Linked DNA regions of Tahibacter amnicola. The protein of the gene in region 1 interacts with the protein of each later gene in a pairwise test. Links are inferred from orthologs where the notes say so. Each region holds a gene or a part of one and is shown on either strand. Other genes may lie near its edges. The genes, in order: bioH and acpP.

Region 1 (10,586 bases):
GTACCGGCGTCAAGGTGGCGGTGGTCGATGGCACCGGCAAGCTTCTGACGACCCACACCGTTTACCCGCACGAACCGAAGAACCAGTGGGACCAGTCCATCGCGCAGCTCGCGGCCATGTGCAAGCAGCTGGGCGTGAACCTGATCGCCATCGGCAATGGCACGGCCTCGCGTGAAACCGACAAGCTCGTCGGCGACATGCTCAAGAAGCATCCGGATATCAAGCTCGCGAAGGTCGTGGTCAGCGAGGCCGGCGCCTCGGTGTATTCCGCCTCGGAAATGGCCGCCAGGGAATTCCCGGAACTCGACGTGAGCCTGCGCGGCGCGGTGTCGATTGCGCGCCGTCTGCAGGATCCACTGGCCGAACTGGTGAAGATCGAACCCAAAGCCATTGGTGTGGGCCAGTACCAGCACGACGTGAACCAGGTGAAGCTGGCGCGCGCGCTGGATGCCCGCGTGGAAGACTGCGTGAACGCGGTGGGCGTCGACGTCAACACGGCGTCCGCGCCACTGCTGGCCCGCGTCGCCGGCCTGTCCGCCTCGGTGGCGGAGAACGTCGTGAAATTCCGCGATGCCAACGGCCCGTTCAAGACGCGCGACGCACTCAAGAAAGTACCGCGGCTGGGCGACAAGGCGTTCGAACAGTGCGCCGGCTTCCTGCGTATTCCGGCCGGTGACAATCCGCTCGACGCCTCGTCTGTCCATCCGGAGGCCTACCCGGTGGTCGAGCGCATCATCAAGGCCTGTGGCCGCGAGGTGCGCCAGATCATCGGCGACACCAGCTTCCTCAAGACGCTGCGGGCCGAGCAGTTCACCGACGACACCTTCGGCCTGCCGACCGTGCGCGACATCCTGCGTGAACTGGAAAAACCCGGCCGCGACCCGCGCCCGGAGTTCGTCACCGCGGCTTTCGCCGAGGGCGTGGAAGATCTCAAGGACCTCAAGCCCGGCATGGTGCTGGAAGGCCGCGTGTCCAACGTCGCGGCGTTCGGTGCCTTCGTCGATATCGGCGTGCACCAGGACGGCCTCGTGCATGTGTCCGCGCTGTCGACCAAGTTCGTGAAAGACCCGCGCGAGGTGGTGAAGGCGGGCGATGTGGTCAAGGTGAAGGTGCTGGAGGTCGATATCCCGCGCAAGCGCATCGCCCTGACCATGCGCCTGGACGACCCGCTCGGCGATACCCGCACCAGCGCGCCGGGTGCCGCGGCAGCCCGCAAGGATGACCGCGGGCCGCGTCGTGACGGCGCGTCGCGTCCCGGCGGTGCGCGGCCCGGCAGTGCGCCGGCGCCGACCAACAACGCCTTCGCCGACGCGTTCGCGCGCGCCAAGCGAAACTGACCGATGCTGCGGCCCGGCATTGCAGTCATCGTGGCCCTCGGGCTGGCGGTGGCGCCAGCCGGTGCCGCCATCCGCTCAACGCCCGTGCCCCTGCCCATGCAGGGTCACGCGGCGCAGCCCGGCCTCGATACGGACGCCAAGGGCGACATCTACCTGAGCTGGATCGCGACGGCCGCGAAAGGTCACCAACTGCGCTTCAGCCGCTGGGACGGCAAGGGCTTCACCGTGTCGGCCACCGTCGCCCAGGGCACGCGGTGGTTCGTGAACTGGGCCGATGTGCCTGGCCTGCGCGTCATGCCCGACGGCGCCCTGGTGGCCTGGTGGCTGGAGAAGACGGCGCCGGGCACCTATGCCTACGGCGTCCGCCTGACGCGCTCGGCCGATGGCGGCAGGACCTGGTCCGACGCCGTATCGGCGCACGCCGACAGCAGCCCCGCCGAACACGGTTTCGTTTCGCTCTGGCCAATGGACGCACACCGGTTCGCCCTGGTCTGGCTCGATGGCCGCGACGCGCCGTCCGAGGACGCCCATGACCACGGCGGCGAAGGCGCCACCGGGCTGCGGACGGCGGTCTTCTCCAGTGCGATGCAGGCAGCGGGTGAATCGCTGATCGACGCCCGTGTGTGCGACTGCTGCCAGACCGACGTGGCGCTGGCCCGCCAGGGGCCGGTCGTCGTATTCCGCGACCGGAGCGAGAAGGAAATTCGCGACATTGCCGTGGTGCGCTGGGACGGCAGCCGCTGGAGTACGCCGCGGCCCGTCCATGCCGATAACTGGACGATGCCGGGATGTCCGGTAAATGGCCCGGCCGTCGCCGCCCGGGGCGATGATGTCTACGTCGCCTGGTACACGGCGCCAGGCGACCAGCCTACGTTGCGCCTGGCGCGTTCTACGGACGGCGGCGCCTCCTTCGCCGCGCCGGTGACTTTGCCCGCGCGGCGGTCAGTCAGCGGGCGGGTGGACCTGGCCCTGGTGAAGGACGCCGTCTGGGTGAGCTGGCTGGAAGAAACGGACGAGGGCGCCTTCCTCATGGCAGCCCGTTACACCAGCGATTTGTCGACAGTGGATACCACCCAGATCGCGACCTTGCCCCGTGGCCGCGGAACGGGCGTTCCGCGCCTGGCGCCCCACGGAGATGGCGCCTTCCTCGTCTGGACAACGGTGACCGATGGCCAGCCACAGCTGCGTGCCGCGCAACTGAGCGAGGCACCGGCGGACTGAGCGTGAATGCGGCCGGTCCATCGGCTGGCGCGCGTCACCTCGGGTCCGGCGCGTGCGGCCGTTGGAGCCGCCGGCGACGCGGGCTATCCTCTGCCGTCCGATCCTCCACGGCACTCCCATGCGTTTTGAAGGCACCGATCGTTACGTGGCCACGGATGAGCTCAAGCTCGCCGTCAACGCCGCAATCACCCTGCAGCGACCCCTCCTGATCAAGGGCGAGCCGGGCACCGGCAAGACCTTGCTCGCCGAAGAGGTGGCCCGCTCACTCGGCGCGCCACTGTTCGAATGGCACATCAAATCGACCACAAAGGCCCAGCACGGCCTCTATGAGTACGACGCCGTAGCGCGGCTGCGCGATTCGCAGCTGGGCGAGGCGCGTGCGTCGGAGATCGCCAACTACGTGGTGCCAGGCAAGCTGTGGCAGGCCTTTGTGAGCGATCAGCGCGCGGTCGTGCTGATCGACGAGATCGACAAGGCCGATATTGAATTTCCGAACGATCTGCTGCGCGAACTCGATCGCATGGATTTCCACGTCTACGAAACGCGCCAGACCATCACGGCCCTGCACCGGCCGATCGTGATCATCACCTCCAACAATGAAAAGGAACTGCCGGACGCCTTCCTGCGCCGCTGCTTCTTCCACTACATCCGCTTTCCCGATGCCGAAACGCTCAGCGCGATCGTTGACGTGCATTACCCGGGCATCAAGAAGGAACTCGTGCACGAGGCACTGACGGCATTCTTCGCCTTGCGCGAAGCGCCGGGTCTCAAGAAGAAGCCCAGTACCTCGGAACTGCTCGACTGGCTGAAGCTGCTGCTGGCTGAGGATATCGGCGTCGAAACGCTGCGCGAGCGTAACCAGCGTAAATCGATTCCGCCGCTCTACGGCGCGCTGCTCAAGAACGAAGCGGACGTGCAGCTGTTTGAGAAGATTGCGTTTCTGGCGCGGCGCGGCGGCTGAGACACCGCGCCGGCCGAACGTTTAATCGACCTGGAACGATTGGAGCGTCACGGGCAGGTTGTCGATGACAAACTGCAAGGATGTCGGTGTGAGGACAAAATGTCCGCCGAAACCTCCCGTGTGCCCGGTGACCGTGAATCGGAAATGCGAAAGGTCAAATCCCGTTTGCTGCGAGAACGTCATGAGCGTAAAGCTGCTGCCGATGACGTGGAAGCCAGTCTTAAAGACAAAATGGAGAATGCCGTCCTGCCCACGCTGCAGCTCGCCTTGTACCGCGACCAGATCCCTCTCGCCTTGTTCCGTCAAATCGAAGTGAACATATGCTTCGCTGTTGACCGCCAGACTACTGAAGGTCATCGTCCCGGGTACCCATTGCAGCTCGAATGGCGAATCGCCAGGACGCAGTACGGCGTATCGAGCAAGTACGGCATTGCCGAAGTGCCCGCCGCCCATCAAATATGGCACCGCTGGTAGTCCGGTACTTTCCAGCGTTGTTGTGGCGTTAGGAATTGTAGAGCCCGCGGGTAGCCAAACCATGCCATCGCGGACAGTAATAGCGCCCGTCAGCGACTGCGTTCCAACCATGCCCAGGGCACCGGGTCCCGTCTTGGTAAGTGAGCCGCTGCCGCTGATTCCTCCGCCGACCACGACGTGGCTATTGCTAGCCTCCACGATATGGAAATGCGTGGAGGCATCGAGGATCACGGCGGGTAATGCCGGGGCAGTCGTCGGATGATGGCCGGCGGATTCAAAGTAGGGTGCCGTTCCAGCAAACCGTACGGTTCCATTCTCCAAATTCCACGCCTCGCCAGCGCCAGCGCAGCTATCGACAATTCGGTTTACTGTAACCGTTCCACCAAGATCGATGTGGAAGCCCTGGCCGCCGCTGCAGGAAAGTGAAACGTCAGCTGTTGCTGAGTCGGGAACGATCTGTGGTGACCAGTTGGACGCCACATTCCAGCTGCCGCCGTCGGGCCCGACATAGGCGGCGGCATGCGCGGCAGTCGTCCCGACCAAGCCGACAAGAAGGGCTGTGATGCGGCGGGCGGAGAAGGTTCCGGGAATGAAAAGCATGCGTCAGGCTCCAGGCGAGAGGTACGTCACCGGCGGGAGGCGTCGACTTCAACGTTCGTCGTTGCCTTCCCGGTTACGGCGCCGTCCTGCCCTACGTGAAACCGTGGCGGCGATGATCATCGCCGATGAAGCAGGAGCTGACACGAACTGGACGGCTCGTGGGCCGTCCAGTGGCGCGAGGCGGGATCAGTTCGGCTTTTTCTTCGAAACCGTATCGAAGCGCGCAACGGCGCGGTCATGCAGCGGCTTGGCGTCGGCTTCGCTCACGTCGGTGACGGCGCCGCCTTCCTTCTTGGTATGCAGCACGAACAGGCCCTGGGCGTCCCAACCCAGGCGGGTCACCGAATTGGGTTTTTCGGCCATCGCGGCGACGCGTTCCTGCACCACGGCCATCGGCTTGCCGTTCTCGTGGTAGGCAAAGTAGATATTGACGCGGCCCTTGTCGCCGTAATCGGTGATCTCGCGGATGTAGCGCAGGCCGTTCTTGTCGAAGAAGCCATCCCACGCGGTGGTGCTGGTTTCGTCTTCGCTGGCGCCCTTGGCGACCTTCATGCCGCCGATGGCGCGTTCGAGCATGCCGTATTCGGATTCCAGCTTTTCCGACGCCGTCGGTTCGGGCGCGAGCTGGATTTCCACCTTGGCCGGCGAGCCCTTGGTCAGGACCGGGTATTCGCGCGGGGCCAGGTAGCTGCGTTCGCCGTCCTTGACGCGGGCGATCAGTATGTAGAACGAGTTCGGGTCGATCTTGCCCGGCTCGACGTCCAGCTTGAACGGCATCGGCATCGCGGCCACATTCGTCGTCGAGGAGGCGACCTGCACCTTGGGCTTGGCCGAGACGTTGAACAGTTCCAGGGTCAGCGTGGCGGCGGGCGACAGCTGGGCAGGGACCTTGAGCGCCACCTGGCCCGTCACCGCGGAGGCGATCGCCGCCTGGCTGGCCTGGGCCGCGGGCTTGTTGGCATCGGTCGACGGACCGCAGGCAACCAGGCCGACACTGGCAATGAGCAACGGAAGGGCAAGCTTGTGCACGGGTGGATCTCCGCAAACGTAGAATTCTGGCCGGGCGCAGCGAGCGCGGCCGACTGAGAGGGCCCGACAGCCTAGCGATTTTTGCCGACGCTGTCCTGGCATCGAAAGTCGAATAATGCCATCAACCCGCGGCCCGGCGCGTGCTCTGGGCCGATGCCTGCGCGAATGGACAGGACTTGACGTATGTTGATCCGATTTTTCTCTGGCTGCGCAGCCAGGGGCTCAAACCCAGCCTCAATGAGTTGCTTGCCTTGCTGGGGGCGCTCCAGGCCGGTTTTGCCCGGTTATCGCTGGACGAGTTCTACCACCTGGCCCGCCTTTGCCTGGTCAAGGATGAAACCCAGTTCGACCGCTTCGACCGGGCCTTCGGCGGCTTCTTCGCCGGGGTGGATGCCGCGGCGGTCGAACTCTACGGTCGTATTCCCGAGGAATGGTTGCGGCGCGAGTTCGACCGCGTCTTCACCGACGAGGAAAAGGCCCAGGTCGAGGCCCTGGGCGGCCTGCAACGGCTGATGGAGCAATTGCAGCAGCGCCTGGCGGAACAGGATGGCGTGCATCGCGGCGGATCGCGCTGGATCGGAACCGGCGGCACCTCGCCGTTCGGCAATTCCGGATACAACCCGGAGGGCGTCCGCATCGGGGGCCGGTCGGGCCAGCGCCGCGCGGTGAAGGTCTGGGACAAGCGCGAGTTCCGCAACCTTGATGACACGCGCGAGCTCGGCACACGCGACATCAAGCTGGCCCTGCGCGCCCTGCGCCGGCTGGCGCGCACGGGCGCCGAGAACGAGCTGGACCTGGACGGCACCATCCGCGCCACGGCGCGCAATGCCGGATGGCTCGACCTGAAGCTGCGCCCGGAACGGCACAACGCGGTCAAGGTGCTGCTGCTCCTGGATATCGGCGGCTCGATGGACGATCACGTGCGGATCTGCGAGGAGGTCTTCTCCGCTGCACGTGCGGAGTTCAAGCACCTGCAGCACTACTACTTCCACAATTTCGTGTACGAGCGGGTCTGGCGCGACAACGCGCGGCGCTGGGACGTGCACCAGCGCACGCTCGACCTGCTGCATACCTATCCGGCCGACTACAAGCTGGTGATCGTCGGCGATGCCAGCATGAGTCCCTACGAAATCACCGAGCCCGGCGGCAGCATCGAGCACATGAACGAGGAAGCCGGCGCGGTGTGGCTCAAGCGTCTGACCGACGTCTACCGGCGTGCCATCTGGCTCAATCCGGTGGACGAATCGCGCTGGAACTGGACACCGTCGATCGGCATCACGCGCGAACTGATGGACGGCCGCATGTTTCCGCTCACCCTCGCGGGCCTCAACAAGGCCGTCGACGCGCTACGCGGCCGCTAGCGGCCGCGTCAGGTTTCGCGCCGGCGAATCTTGAGCTGGTCGACCGGGAAGGTGGCGATATCCACGCCGCGGCTGCGGCGTGGTTGCCCGGCTTCCGGGCCCCAGGCATGCGCATAGATCACCTCGTAGGTGGCCGGCAGCACGCCGTCGCGCCGGAAGGGCTCGTAGGCGGCCGCGACGGCGGCCAGGCGCGATTTGCCGGTGAGGGTACGGCTGCGGCCGCTGTCGGCGTTGGTCGCGCCGATCGCCTTGAGGTCGCGCATCAGTCCCATGGTGTCCGGGTAGGTGAGGGTGAAATCCTCGCCGTCGAGCACCGGATCACGAAACCCGGCAGCCAGCAGCGCATCGCCGACGCGCTGGATATCCGCAAACCGGCTCACGTGTGGCGCCCGATCCACTTCCGCCCAGGCTGCGCGCAATTCGTGCAGCGTCATCGGGCCGAAAGTCGACAGCGCGAGCATTCCCTTGGGGCGCAACACACGCCGGAACTCATCGAACAGGGCCGGCAGGTCGTCGATCCACTGGATGCACAGGTTCGAGAACAGCACATCGACGCTGGCATCGGCCAGGGGCAGGGCGCGCGCATCGGCGCAGATCCGCGGCAGTGGCCGCAACCAGCTGCCCTGGCGCCTGGCCTGGCGCAGCATCGGCAGGGCCAGATCCATGCCGATCACCTGGGCCTGTTTCCAGCGTTTGCGCAGCAGGCCGGAAGCACGGCCCGGTCCGCAGCCCAGGTCGATCACGCGCAGCGGCGCGGTCTGCAGGTATTCCAGGCGTTCCAGCAGGCGGTCTTCCACCACTTTCTGCAGCACGGCATGGCTGGCGTAGCTCGCTGCCGCGCGGCCGAAGGCCTGGCGCACATGGCGGATATCGAAGGGAGGCGTCATGCGCTGATCTCCGCATGAAAGGACCGGATGGCGGCAGCCACCTCGTCGCCGTGGGCGATGAAGGGCGCGTGGCCGGCGGCGGTTTCCAGGTAGCGTCCCTGCGGGCTGGTCTGCGCGGACCAGCGCATTGCCGCGGCGGGAATCAGGCGGTCGCGGCGCCCGGCAATCCACAGGCTCGGGACGCGAAGGTCCGGCAGGTCGCCGCGAAGATCCGTCTGCTCCAGCACGCCCAGGCCCTCGCACAGTACCTGCAGCGCCGGTTCGCCGCGGTCGAACACGTGCGCCTTCAGCTCGCGCAGCTCCGACTGGGCGTGGTCCGAGCCGTGCGCTTCCAGGGCCAGGAATCGGTCGATGGTGCGGTGGTAGTCCTTGCGCAGGCCTTCGGCGAACTGGCGGAAGACATCGGCGGACACCGCATGGGGCCAGTCATCGGCAACGACAAAGCGCGGACTGGCGGCGATCAGGCAGACACCCCGGACGGTGCCAGGCATCAGGCGCGCCGCTTCCAGGCAGACCAGGCCACCCAGGGACCAGCCGATCCACAGGGCCGGTGGCACAGCGGCGGCCACCTCCCGCGCGAACGCCGTCGGGTCCAGGCTTGCCTCGCGATCGGCGCTGCGGCCATGGCCGGGCAGGTCCACGAGATGGAGCCGGAACGCGGCCGACAACCGTTCGGTCAGGGGGGCGAAAATGCCGCTGTGCATCGCCCAGCCATGGATCAGGACAAGATCAGGGCCGTGGCCCAGGGTTTCGATATGCATGATGTCGGTCGATGGCGGCAGCACGGGAACGCACCGCCTGGAATCTTCAGGAAAGCCTCTGCCGCACGTGGCTGATAGCGTCGAGCAGCGCTTCGACGTCCGCTTCGCCGTGGTGCACCGAAAACGTCACGCGCAGGCGCGACTTGCCCGACGGTACCGTCGGTGGTCGGATTGCCGGCACATAGAAGCCCAGCTCCAGCAAACCCCGGGACAGCGCGACAGCGGTTTCCGCCGAACCGGCCAGTACCGGCTGGATCGGTGTGGTGGATGGCACCAATTCCAGGCCGCGCGCCGCGGCGCCGTGGCGGAAATGCGCCACCAGGTGGGCCAGCCGCTCGCGCCGCCAGGATTCGAACCGGGCGATCTCCACAGCCACGCGCGCCGCGGCGGCCAGCGCCGGCGGCATGGCGGTCGTATACACATAGCTGCGCGCCCGCTGCACCAGGCCGTCGATCATCGTGGCATCGCCCGCGACAAAGGCACCGGCAACCCCGAGCGCCTTGCCCAGCGTGCCCATCAATACCGGCACGTCCCCGGCTGACAGCCCGGCCTGTGCGACACAGCCGGCGCCTTCCGGCCCGACCACGCCCAGGCCGTGGGCGTCATCCACGTGCAGCACCGCACCCTCCTCGCGGCACAGTCGGGCCAGCGCGCCGAGCGGGGCAATGTCGCCATCCATGCTGAACACGCCGTCGGTGGACAACACGGCTGCTTTCGATGGATCGGCCGCCAGCTGGCGCCGGGCACTGTCCACATCGCCATGCACGTAGCGCCGCAGACAGGCTCCCGCCAGGCGGGCTCCGTCGATCAGGCTGGCGTGATTGAGCTTGTCCTGGACCGCACTGTCGCCTTCGTCCAGGAGCGCCGCTAGCACACCGATGTTGGCCATATAGCCGGTGGAGAACAGCAGGGCACGGTCGCGTCCGGTCCAGCGGGCCAGGTCCTGCTCCAGCGCCTCGTGCTCGCCGCGATGGCCACCGAGCAGGTGTGCCGCCGTCGCGCCCACGCCCCAGCGCGATGCCGCCCGCCACAGCGCCTCGCGTAGGCGCGGATGCTGCGCCAGGCCCAGATAGTCGTTGCTGGCAAAACCCAGGAGGCGTCGCCCGTCGATCTGCAGCCAGGCCCCTTCGGCGGCCTGCACCGCGCGCACGCGCCGCAGCGTCCCGGCCGCCGCCCGCTCGGCCTGGACGCGGGCCAGGCGTTCGATCGGGTGGGGGCGGCGCATCGCTGCTGTGTCGGGTACGTACGGTGGATCAGGCCGCGGCGGCGCGGCCGCAGCCGCGCTCGCCGTCGGCCGCCGGCTCGCAGATATCCGCGTGCACGGTGCCCGGTTCCAGCACGACTTCCATCGGATGGATGCCCAGGCGACGGAACAAGGCCTGGTCGTGCTCCACATCCGGATTGCCCGTGGTCAGGAGCTTCTCGCCGTAGAAGATCGAGTTGGCGCCGGCCAGGAAGCACAGCGACTGCAGCTCATCGTTCATCTCCGCGCGGCCCGCCGACAGGCGCACCACGGACGCCGGCATCAGCAGCCGCGCCACCGCCACCGTGCGCACGAATTCGAACGGATCGAGCAGGGCGGTGCCGGCCAGCGGCGTGCCTTCCACCTGCACCAGCCGATTGATCGGCACCGAGGTCGGGTGTTCGGGCAGGTTGGCCAGGGTCTGCAAGAGCCCGGCGCGCTGCTCGCGCGTCTCGCCCATGCCGACGATGCCGCCGCAGCAGGTTTTCATGCCGGCCTGGCGCACGTTCTCGAGCGTGTCCAGGCGATCCTGGTATTCGCGGGTCTGGATGATCTCGCCGTAGAACTCCGGCGCGGTATCGAGGTTGTGGTTGTAGTAGTCCAGGCCCGCCTGCTTGAGCGTTTGCGCCTGCGGACCGCTCAGCATGCCGAGGGTGGCGCAGGTCTCCATGCCCAGCGCCTTCACGGCGCCGACCATGGCGGCGACCTTCTC
Region 2 (10,523 bases), 1.9 Mb from region 1 along the record:
CCGGAAGAGCACGGTTTCAAACAGACCGTCGCCGTACAACAGCCCGCGATCCATGGGATGGATCCGCTCGCCGGAAGCCCCGTCGACACGGACGTGAAGTGTCACGAATCCGCTCCCAGCGCGCGCAGCATGCCACGTGCCTTGGCGCGCGACTCATCGAGTTCCTTGTCCGCAATTGAATCCACCACGATGCCGGCACCGGCGCGGAAACGCACCGTCGAGCCCACACGCGTCATGGTGCGGATCAGGATGTTGAGGTCCATGTCGCCGTCGCGATTGAGGTAGCCCATCGAACCGGTGTAGGCGCCGCGCCCCTGCTGCTCGAGCTCGGCGATGATCTGCATGCAGCGCACCTTGGGGCACCCGGTGATCGTGCCGCCCGGAAACACCGCGCGGATCACCGCGCCTGGCGTGGTTCCATCGACCAGTCGCGCGCGCACATTCGACACGATGTGGTGCACGTGGGAATAGGTCTCCACGGTCATCAGCTCATTGACTTCGACCGTGCCGGCGCGGGCGATGCGACCCAGATCGTTGCGCTCCAGGTCGATCAGCATGATGTGCTCGGCGCGCTCCTTCGGGTGGCCGATCAGTTCGCGGATGCGGGCTGCATCGTCGTCACCGGGAAAACGCGGCCGGGTGCCGGCGATCGGGCGGGTCTGCACGCGATCACCGCGCGTCTCGACCAGGCGCTCCGGCGATGACGACAGCACGGCCCACTCCGGTTGCTGGAACAGGCCCGCAAAGGGCGATGGATTCGTGCGGCGCAGCTGCGCATACAGTCCGGCGGTCGACGCCGTCGGATCAATCCAGGCGCGCCATTCGCGCGACAGATTGACCTGGAACACATCACCGGCGATGAGATAGTCAATCACGCGCGCGACGCCGTCGGTGTAGCGCTGCGGCGCGTCTTCCTCGATCGACTGCGCGTGCACCGGCGCCTGCGCCACCGGGAGGGCGCACTCCACGTCTCGCTCCAGCGCATCGAGCAGGGCCGCAAATGCCGGCTCGGCCACCAGGTAGGTACGCCGCTCGTGGTGGTCGACCAGCACTGCCGCCGGACAGCGCACTGCGCAGGCGACCGGCATGACAGCTTCCGGTGCCGGCGGGAGCTGGAGCACCGGCTCGACCTGCTGTGCCATCTCATACGCCAGGTACACGCCCCAGCCACCGCGGAACGGCAATTCGGCCGACACCGGCGATGTGCGCAACGATTGCCACAGGCGATCGAGCGCCGCGAGGAAGTCCGTACCGTGATCGTTGCCTTCGGCGTCCGTCACGCGGCCGCCGAACGGCTGGCTCAATGCGTCCTGCGGAAAAGCCAGCAGGATGTCCCAGCGCGACTGGTGCGTACCGTACGCCACACTTTCAAACAGGCAGGGATAACGGGCCTGGTCAGATCCGGCGAGGGAGAGCAGATCGCGGGTGCCGTCAAGCACCCGCACGACAGGATTGGCGGTCAGCCCGGTATCCATTGCCATGGCGTGAATCCGCGAAGAAGCGGTGACTGGTTGCGCGGCGGTCTCGACCATGCGGTGTTTCCGCCCGGCCCCCGGCATCTCCGCCGGGGGCTGTCGGGTTGTTGTCAGATGCGCCGGAACGCCAGTGTTCCGTTGGTGCCGCCGAAACCGAAGGAGTTCGACAGCACGGTATCGACCTTCACATTACGGGCCGCACCAGGCACGAAGTCGAGGTCGCAACCTTCCCCGGGTTCATCGAGGTTGATCGTCGGCGGAATGATGCCGTGATAGATCGCCAGGATCGAGAAGATCGCCTCGACACCGCCTGCGGCGCCCAGCAGATGACCGGTCATCGACTTGGTCGACGACACCATCATCTTGTAGGCGTGGTCGCCAAAGCAGCTCTTGAGCGCCTGCGTCTCGGCGAGGTCACCGGCCTGGGTGGAGGTGCCATGGGCGTTCACGTAGGCCACATCGGCCGGGTTGATACCGGCATCGCGCAGGGCGTTGACCATGCAGCGCGCGGCACCTTCGCCGTTCTCGCTGGGCGAGGTCATGTGGTAGGCGTCGCCGCTCATGCCGAAGCCGGCGAGTTCGGCGTAGATGCGCGCGCCGCGGGCCCTGGCGTGTTCGTATTCTTCCAGCACCAGCACGCCGGCGCCGTCGGAGAGGACAAAGCCGTCGCGGTCCTTGTCCCAGGGGCGGCTGGCCTTGGTGGGTTCATCGTTGCGCTGGGACAGCGCACGCGCCGAACAGAAACCGCCGATCGCCGTGCCCGTGGTGGAATATTCCGCGCCGCCGGCGACCATGACGTCGGCGTCGCCGTAGGCGATCAGGCGCGCGGCCAGTCCGATGTTGTGCGTGGCCGTGGTGCAGGCCGTCACCGTGGCGAGATTGGGTCCCTTCACGCCGGTGATGATGGAGAGGTTGCCCGAAATCATGTTGATGATCGTCGAGGGCACGAAGAACGGCGAAATCTTGCGCGGGCCGCTCTGAGCCAGCGTCTGGCTGGTTTTTTCGATCGTGGTGATTCCGCCGATACCGGCGCCGACACTCACGCCGATCCGGTCGGCATTGGCGTCGGTGATCTCCAGACCCGAATCCTTCAGCGCATCCAGCGAGGCGGCGACGCCGTAGTGGATGAACGGATCCATTTTCTTGACGTCCTTTGCGGCGATCCAGTTGGCGGGATCGAAGCCACGGACTTCACCGGCGATGCGGGTGGAATAGGCACTGGCATCAAAATGCGTGATGGGCCCGATACCGCTGACACCGGCGACGATGTTGTTCCACGCCGTGGCCACGTCGTTGCCGACGGGACTGAGAATGCCAAGACCGGTAATGACGACGCGACGCTTGCTCATACGGTTGTGAGTTCCAATGCGCAGAGCCGACACCTGCCCTCCTGGGCACGTTCACGGCCGCAGCGCGTCGCGACTCGCCGGTATTGGGCGACGCGACGGAGCGGCAGGAGACGAGGCGCGGTTCCGGTGTACCTGTGTTCGCGCACCACGCGCCGGGTCCTGCGGGCAGCGCAATGCGGAATTCCAAAACGCAAGCTGCGCCATGCGGCGCAGCTCGTCTGAAGGATTGACGCCAGGCTCAGGCCTTGACGTGCGCCTTGATGTAGTCGACAGCCTGCTGAACCGTCGTGATCTTCTCGGCTTCCTCGTCCGGGATCTCGCACTCGAACTCTTCTTCCAGAGCCATCACCAGCTCTACGGTGTCGAGCGAGTCGGCGCCGAGATCGTCGACGAACGAGGCGTTCTGGGTAACGTCTTCTTCCTTGACGCCGAGTTGTTCGACGACGATCTTCTTGACGCGTTCTTCGATGCTGCTCATGTGTGCGACTTCCTCCCAACGGGATTTGTTCAATGAAATAAAGGTGGCTTCCTGCCCATCCGATCCTGGTCTGGTGTGAGTCCAGGATTGCCGCTCCGATGTTGCACATCGGCCGTGGGGGACTCTCGCGAGAGTCGCCCGCACGCTTCCTTGGCATCACGAAAGCTGGGAGATTGTAGAGGAATCGCACCGAGGCAACTAGATACGCCCGTTTGACTGGCGCGTATCGTCAACGCCTTGTTTTTCCGGGCCCCTGGGTTCCAGGGCCGGTTTTTCAAGGCATGTACATGCCGCCGTTCACGTGCAGCGTCTCGCCGGTGATCCAGGCGGCCGCCGGGGACGCCAGGAAGGCCACGGCCTGGGCGATATCGTCCGGCTGGCCGAGGCGGCCCAGGGCGATCTGGCCGAGCATGGCGGTTTTTTGCTCTTCCGGCAGCGACTTGGTCATGTCGGTGTCGATGAAACCGGGCGCAACCACGTTGACCGTGATGCCGCGGGAGCCGATTTCGCGCGCCAGCGACTTCGAGAAAGCAATGATGCCGGCCTTGGCTGCGGCGTAGTTGGCCTGGCCCGGATTGCCGGTCACGCCGATCACCGAGGCGATGCTGATGATGCGGCCCTTGCGCGCCTTCATCATGCCGCGCATCACGGCCTTGGACGTGCGGTACACCGAGCTGAGGTTGGTATCGAGGACGGCCTGCCAGTCGTCATCTTTCATGCGCATCAGGAGCTGGTCGCGCGTGATGCCGGCATTGTTGACCAGGATGCTGATCGGGCCGAACTCCTTGCTGGCGCCCTCGATGAGCGCATCGACCGCCGCGCCGTCCGTCACATTCACTACGCGCCCGACGCCACCGAGCGGCGCCAGTGCTTCGCCGATGGCCGCCGCGCCCGATTCGCTCGTCGCCGTACCGATGACGGTGGCGCCGCGTTCGGCCAGGCGCCGGGCAATGGCCGCGCCGATGCCGCGGCTGGCGCCGGTCACCAGCGCGATTTCGCCTTGAAGATCTCCACTCATAGCATTCTTCCTGTTGTGGAATTGCACAGCGACGGGCGTCGCTCCCTACCCTGCCCTCGTGACAACCGCCAGCGCTTCAGCGCCAGTCGGCCAGGGCCTGTTCCAGATCAGCCGGCTGGCCAACGGCGCGGCCTTCGATGGATTTGTCGATGCGCTTGATCAGCCCCGTCAGCACCTTGCCGGGACCACACTCGACGGCCCGCGTGACGCCGCGCGCCGCCAGCGCCTGGACGCATTCCGTCCAGCGCACCGGCAGGAACAGCTGGCGATGTAGGGCCCCGCGGATGTCATCGAGCGTTTCAGAGGCCTTGGCATCGGCGTTCTGTATCACCGGCACCGACGGCAGCGACCAGGCGAGGGCGGCCATGCGTTCGGCCAATGCGTCGGCTGCCCCGCGCATCAATGCGCAATGGGACGGCACGCTGACAGCCAGCTTGACCACCTTTTTGATGCCCAGCTCGCCGAGGCGGGCAATCGCGCGGTCCACCGCCTCGGCATTACCGGCGATGACCAGCTGGCCCGGCGAGTTGAAATTGGCCGGCGAGACAACCTGGCCTTCCGCCACCTCGGCGCAGGCCTGCGCGATCTGCGCATCTTCGCCGCCGATCACCGCTGCCATGGCACCGACACCCGGCGGAACGGCCTGCTGCATGAGGCGCCCACGCTCGGCGACCAGGGCGGCCGCCTCCGCAAGCCCCACGGCGCCGGCGCACACCAGGGCGGAGTATTCGCCCAGGCTGTGCCCCGCCATCGCCGCCGGCATCGCACCGCCGCGGGCGCGCCAGACGCGCCAGACCGCGACCGAAGCCGCCAGGAGCGCCGGCTGGGTTGTTTCGGTGCTGTTGAGCACCCCCTCGGGACCCTGCTGGGAAATCGCCCAGAGATCCTTGCCCACGCCCGCGGACGCTTCTTCGAAGGTATGGCGGACCAGGGGTTCGGAGGCGGCCAGGTCAGACAACATGCCCACGGCCTGGGAGCCCTGGCCCGGGAACACGAAGGCCAGGGAGGGAACGGTCGAATCCGTCATGGGGGAGTCCTCGGAGCAGGGGTCAGTAGCGGACCAGGGCCGAGCCCCAGGTGAATCCGCCGCCGAAGGCTTCCATCAGCATCAGCTGTCCGCGCTGGACCTTGCCCGAGCGCACCGCGAAATCCAGCGCCAGCGGCACCGATCCGGCCGAGGTGTTGCCGTGGCGGTCCACGGTCACGATGACCCGGTCCATCGGCATCTCCAGCCGCTTGGCGGTGGCCTGGATGATGCGCAGATTGGCCTGGTGCGGGATCAGCCAGTCGATGGCGGACTTGTCCAGATCGTTCTTGGCAAGCGTCTCCTCGACCACGGCGTCCAGGGTCTTCACCGCGACCTTGAACACTTCGTTGCCGGTCATCAGCACGCGCACGCCGGCGTTCTTTTCCTCCGGGCGGAAGCCCGAGGAGACACCGACCGGATTCCACAGCAGTTCCTTGTAACCGCCGTCGGCGTGCAGGTGCGTGGAGATGACACCGGCTTCCGTATCGGCCGTGAGCACGACCGCGCCGGCGCCATCGCCGAACAGCACGCAGGTGCTGCGGTCGGACCAGTCGAGCATGCGGGTCAGCGTTTCCGCACCGACCACCAGCGCCTTGCGCGCGTTGCCGGAGCGGATGAATTTGTCGGCCACGCTCAGGGCGTAGATAAAGCCCGAGCACGCCGCATTGACGTCAAAAGCCGCGCAGCCGTTGGCACCCAGGCGATGCTGGAGCAGGCAGGCGGTGGACGGGAAGATGAGGTCGGGCGTGGTCGTGCCGACGACGATGAGGTCGAGATCCTTGACCGCGACGCCGGCCGATTCGAGTGCTGCCCGGGCAGCGCGCTCGGCGAGATCGGAGGTGGTCTGCCCCTCCGCCGCCACATGACGCTGGCGGATGCCGGTGCGCGAATGGATCCACTCGTCCGTGGTATCGACGAGCGATTCGAGATCCGCGTTTGTGAGCACTTTTTCGGGCAGGTAGCTGCCGGTGCCCGCGATGCGTGAATAGATCAGAACACTTTCCCCTTGCCGGAAGCCGGCCACGGATGCCCGACCGCGACACGGACAATCAACGCAAGCGCGCAGTCAGAAGTGCCGGTCGGGCAACCCCGTCCCGGGTGCCGAACGCGCGCTCACGGTCTCTGCAAACGAAATCCGGCGCTTTCGCGCCGGAATTCAAGGCAAGTCGGACCGGAAGGTCCGCCTGGTCAATCTTCGCTCGGCACCGAACCCTTGGTGTCAATGACCTTGCGGCCACGGTAGTAGCCGTCCTTGGTCACGTGGTGGCGGACGTGGATCTCGCCGGTGGTCGGGTCGGTCGCCAGCTGCTTGGCCGTCAGCGCGTCGTGCGAACGGCGCATGCCGCGGGTCGACGGGGTCTTGCGGGATTTCTGCACTGCCATGGGATTTCTCCAAAAAACTCGAATGTCTCGCGGCACGTGCCGCACTGCAACTGTCGACCGGCGTTGCGCCCGGAGCGCCCACGACGGAGCTATTTCTTCAACCGGCCCAGCACCGCGAAGGGATTGGGCCGATCCGAATCCATTTCTTCGGCCGGTCCACTCGACCAGGCCACTGCCGCCTCATCCGCGCCCGGCTTCACCGGGATCAGCGGCAAGGCCAACAGCAGTTCATCCTCGATGACGTCGGCAGGGCGGATTTCAGCCGACTCGAGCAACAGCGGCTCGTAGCCCGGCGGCAAACCTGCCTCTTCCTCTTCCCGCGTGATCAATCCCAGCCGGGTATCGATCGTCACAGGCCATTCAAACGGTTCCAGTGTACGCTGACAGGTCAGCGTCAGTCGGGCCTGCACCCGGATTGCCAGGAAGGCGGTTTCCAGGTCATCGCGACCGAATTCCACTTCATAGGCGACCGAGCCTGTGCTTGCCGCCACCGCCTCGGCCAGACGCGGCAGGCCGGCGATTGGCAGGGTGCCGTCGAATGAACGTCGTGCGCTCACCATGCGCCAGGCGTCCACAATGTCGGGGAAAGGCGCGGACATGGGCGCGCGAGAATAGGTTCCTGCCGGCCAGAAGTCAATCGAAACCGGTCTGGGGACCGCCACTTAGGCCATGTGGACCCCTCCGAAGGGCTCGGTTTACGCCCGTAGCCGCTTGCGGCAGACTGCGGCGCGACCGCCGGACGTCCGTATGACCTATCTCTTTGCGATCGCGATTTTCGTTGTACCGCTTGTCGTTTTCGTTGTCCTGCGCGAGCGCCGCTGGCGCCGGCGCGAGGCGGCCATCCGCGCCCTGCTCGATGGCGCCGACGCCCTGGAAGAACAGCTCCTGACCTGCCGCGAGCGCATGCAGACCCTGCGCGGCATGCTCGTCGACCTGCCCGAAGAGATGATCACCGACGCGGACGAAGCCCTGACCGCCGACGACAAGGTCCAGGCCGCCCTGCGCGATCTGCTGCAACACCGCCTGTGGATCAAGCAGCACGCCGTTGATGCCAGCCAGCCCGAACTGGACATAGCCGTCGCCGCGCTCGAACAGTCGCGGGCCTCCATGGGCCAGCAGCTGGATCGCCTCGCCGAGATCACCCATGCCCTGCGCGAGGCCCAGGGTCGATGAGCGCCGTGGCGGTGGATGTCGTCCTGGGCTCGACCTCGCGCTACCGCGCGGAGCTGCTGCGCCGCATCCTTCCGGCGTTCCGGCAGGTCGGCCCGGACGTCGATGAATCCCGCCGGGACGGGGAGGCGCCGGCCGGGCTCGCGGTGCGGCTGGCACGCGCCAAGGCACTGGCGGTCGCGGCGCGATGCCCCGGCGCCATCGTGATCGGCTCCGACCAGGTGGCCGCACTGGATCAGATCGTCCTGGGCAAGCCTGGCAGCGTGGAGCGCGCCCGGGCCCAGCTGTCCGCCTGCAGCGGGCGATCGGTCTCCTTTCATACGGCGCTCTGCGTGGTCGACGCAGCGGGCGCGCCGCGCGAGGCCCTCGACACCACTGTCGTCCGGTTCCGCGACCTGGCGGGTCAGGAGATCGACCGCTATGTGGCGGCCGAACAACCGCTCGACTGCGCCGGCAGCTTCAAGTGCGAAGGGCTGGGCATCACCCTGTTCGAGCGCATCCAGAACGAGGATCCGACCGCCCTCATCGGACTACCCCTCATCGCCCTGTGCCGCCTGCTGCGCGCAAGCGGCCTCACCTTACCCTGAATTGTCCGCCGCGCACTGTGCCGGCGCCTGCGGTCCCGGCACCCGGCCGCGGTACCAGCTGAAGATTTTCCGGCCGCCATACAGTCGCAGCCGCTGCACGAAGGTCAGGTCGGCCACGTGCCGGCACAGGTTCTGCAGCCACTGGGCCTGGCCTTCCTGCTTGGACGTCTCTTCCACCACCAGCAGCACCGGACTACCGCTCCGGGCAGCAAGGCCTGCCTCGTCCCGCTGCCAGATGCGTAGCTGCCCGGCGCGCCCGTGCTTGACGTTGCGGATGTGGTCCAGCGAATACACAGCTGGACCAGCGAGCTGGAAATCCAGTTCGGCGGCCAGCAAAAAGTTGTCGGCGACCAGCAGCGCGGACGGATCGGCGCGCAGCAGGTGGCGGGTCTCGGCACCCGCCTCGCGCCAACCGACGAAGTTCTGCGGATACAGCTTGAACTCGGCCAGCGTCTGGATCGATGCGGGATGGGCCGCCATCGCCAGGTAGGCCGTCGCCAGACCCGTTCCGATTACGCCCAGTCCGTACACCCAGCGTTGCGCGTGGCGGCGGGAAAGATCCAGCAGCAGCGGGACCAGGAGTACAGCGGCCACGTACGCGGGCAGCGGCCAGTGCACGCGGAAGCGCACATCGTCCGCAAACAGGCCAAACAACAGGTAGCCCAGCGCGATCCCCACGCCGCTGCAGGCCAGCACCGCCACGCGCGGATCGGCGTCGCGCTGGCGCCATCCCCGCCATAGCGCCAGCAGCATCACGCCGTAAAGCAGGGGGGTCGAGGCAATGGTCTGCTCCACCAGCTGGGCCAGGCCACTCCACTGGAATCGCCAGGGGTGTCGCTCGACGAACTGGAAGCTCATCCCATGCCAATCATGCGAGGCGTTGAACAGCACGAGGGGCACCAGTCCCGTTGCCGCAATTGCCAGCGCCAGCCACAACCCCGGACGACGAAACTGGGCTCGACCGTGCGCACTGCCGAGCAGGAACACCGCGCCACCAAGCAGCAGCATCGCCGCGCGGTAGTGGCTGAACCAGGCGACGGCAAGGCTGACACCAACCAGGACCCAGGCACGCCATCCGCCCTGCGTCACCGCAGCGAGCAAGCCGGCCAGCGCGCCGATCGCCGCGATCGTCAGCGGCACGTCGGGCATGGCCATGACGCCCAGCGTCGCGCCCAATGGCAGGGCCATCCATCCTACCGCCGCCTGGGCGCCCCGTTCCTCGCCGAAATGGCGGGCGCCGATCCGCCAGATCCATAGCGGCATCAGCGCCCCCAGCAGCAGAAACAGACTGCGCATACCCAGCGGGGAGTGACCGAACAGCGTTTCGCCAAGCCGGATCAGCACGGCCGTGGCCGGCGGAACATCGGTGTACGACCAGGCCAGGGCGCGGCTTTCCTGCCAATAGAAGGCCTCGTCACCAAAGGGGGCCAGCGTCGCTGCCACCCAGCATTTGGAAACGGCCAGCAGCGCCCACAGGATGATGGCTGCCAGGCGCCAGCCTCGCGGCAGCGCCCCTGCCGTGGCTACACTGCGATCAATCGGCACAACGCGGACTTCCCTGGGCTCCAATGACCACCGCCATCTCCGACTCCACCATTGCGTTAGACCCCTCGTTGCGGACCAGCCTCGACCGCGCCGTCGCGCAGGTCAACAGCGTGCTGCTGGGCAAAGCCGCGCAGGTCAAGCTGGCCTTCGTCAGCCTCATCGCCGGCGGGCACCTGCTGATTGAAGACCTGCCCGGCGTGGGCAAGACCACGCTAGCCCATGCCCTGGCCGCGACGCTGGATCTTTCCTTCCAGCGCGTGCAGTTCACCAGCGACCTGCTGCCGTCCGACATTATCGGTGTCAGCATCTTCGAACGCGACCGCAACCAGTTCGAATTCCATCCCGGCCCCGTGTTCGCGCAGCTCATCCTGGCGGATGAAATCAATCGCGCCACGCCCAAGACGCAGAGCGCGCTGCTCGAAGCGATGGCGGAACAACAGGTCACGGTCGACGGAAAGACGCACCCGCTGCCGTCGCCGTTCTTCGTCGTG

Evidence for each region.
Region 2: the proteins of bioH (region 1) and acpP interact in binary tests that used the Escherichia coli proteins (3 or more experiments, as listed by UniProt). The link is inferred for Tahibacter amnicola from one-to-one orthologs.

What each region holds. Positions count from the first base shown.
Region 1 is NZ_CP104694.1:126,339-136,924, reverse strand. What follows is about bases 6,762-9,546. They hold bioH (pimeloyl-ACP methyl ester esterase BioH), read right to left. Parts: upstream 8,656-9,546; coding sequence 7,867-8,655; downstream 6,762-7,866. Other genes in these bases: bioF (8-amino-7-oxononanoate synthase), read right to left, coding at 8,678-9,546; bioC (malonyl-ACP O-methyltransferase BioC), read right to left, coding at 6,992-7,870; N4264_RS00515 (vWA domain-containing protein), read left to right, coding at 6,762-6,983. Outside these bases: N4264_RS00540 (Tex family protein), read left to right, coding at 1-1,337; N4264_RS00535 (hypothetical protein), read left to right, coding at 1,341-2,558; N4264_RS00530 (AAA family ATPase), read left to right, coding at 2,677-3,519; N4264_RS00525 (hypothetical protein), read right to left, coding at 3,541-4,593; N4264_RS00520 (YbaY family lipoprotein), read right to left, coding at 4,780-5,622; more of N4264_RS00515, read left to right, coding at 5,799-6,761; more of bioF, read right to left, coding at 9,547-9,856; biotin synthase BioB, read right to left, coding at 9,885-10,586. UniProt on the Escherichia coli protein: The physiological role of BioH is to remove the methyl group introduced by BioC when the pimeloyl moiety is complete. It allows to synthesize pimeloyl-ACP via the fatty acid synthetic pathway through the hydrolysis of the ester bonds of pimeloyl-ACP esters.
Region 2 is NZ_CP104694.1:1,988,551-1,999,073, reverse strand. What follows is about bases 1,683-4,404. They hold acpP (acyl carrier protein), read right to left. Parts: upstream 3,303-4,404; coding sequence 3,063-3,302; downstream 1,683-3,062. Other genes in these bases: fabD (ACP S-malonyltransferase), read right to left, coding at 4,397-4,404; fabG (3-oxoacyl-ACP reductase FabG), read right to left, coding at 3,577-4,320; fabF (beta-ketoacyl-ACP synthase II), read right to left, coding at 1,683-2,824. Outside these bases: pabC (aminodeoxychorismate lyase), read right to left, coding at 1-105; N4264_RS08455 (aminodeoxychorismate synthase component I), read right to left, coding at 102-1,475; more of fabF, read right to left, coding at 1,586-1,682; more of fabD, read right to left, coding at 4,405-5,347; N4264_RS08430 (beta-ketoacyl-ACP synthase III), read right to left, coding at 5,370-6,341; rpmF (50S ribosomal protein L32), read right to left, coding at 6,536-6,730; N4264_RS08420 (YceD family protein), read right to left, coding at 6,820-7,329; N4264_RS08415 (hypothetical protein), read left to right, coding at 7,478-7,903; N4264_RS08410 (Maf family protein), read left to right, coding at 7,900-8,487; N4264_RS08405 (ArnT family glycosyltransferase), read right to left, coding at 8,479-10,032; N4264_RS08400 (AAA family ATPase), read left to right, coding at 10,056-10,523. UniProt on the Escherichia coli protein: Carrier of the growing fatty acid chain in fatty acid biosynthesis.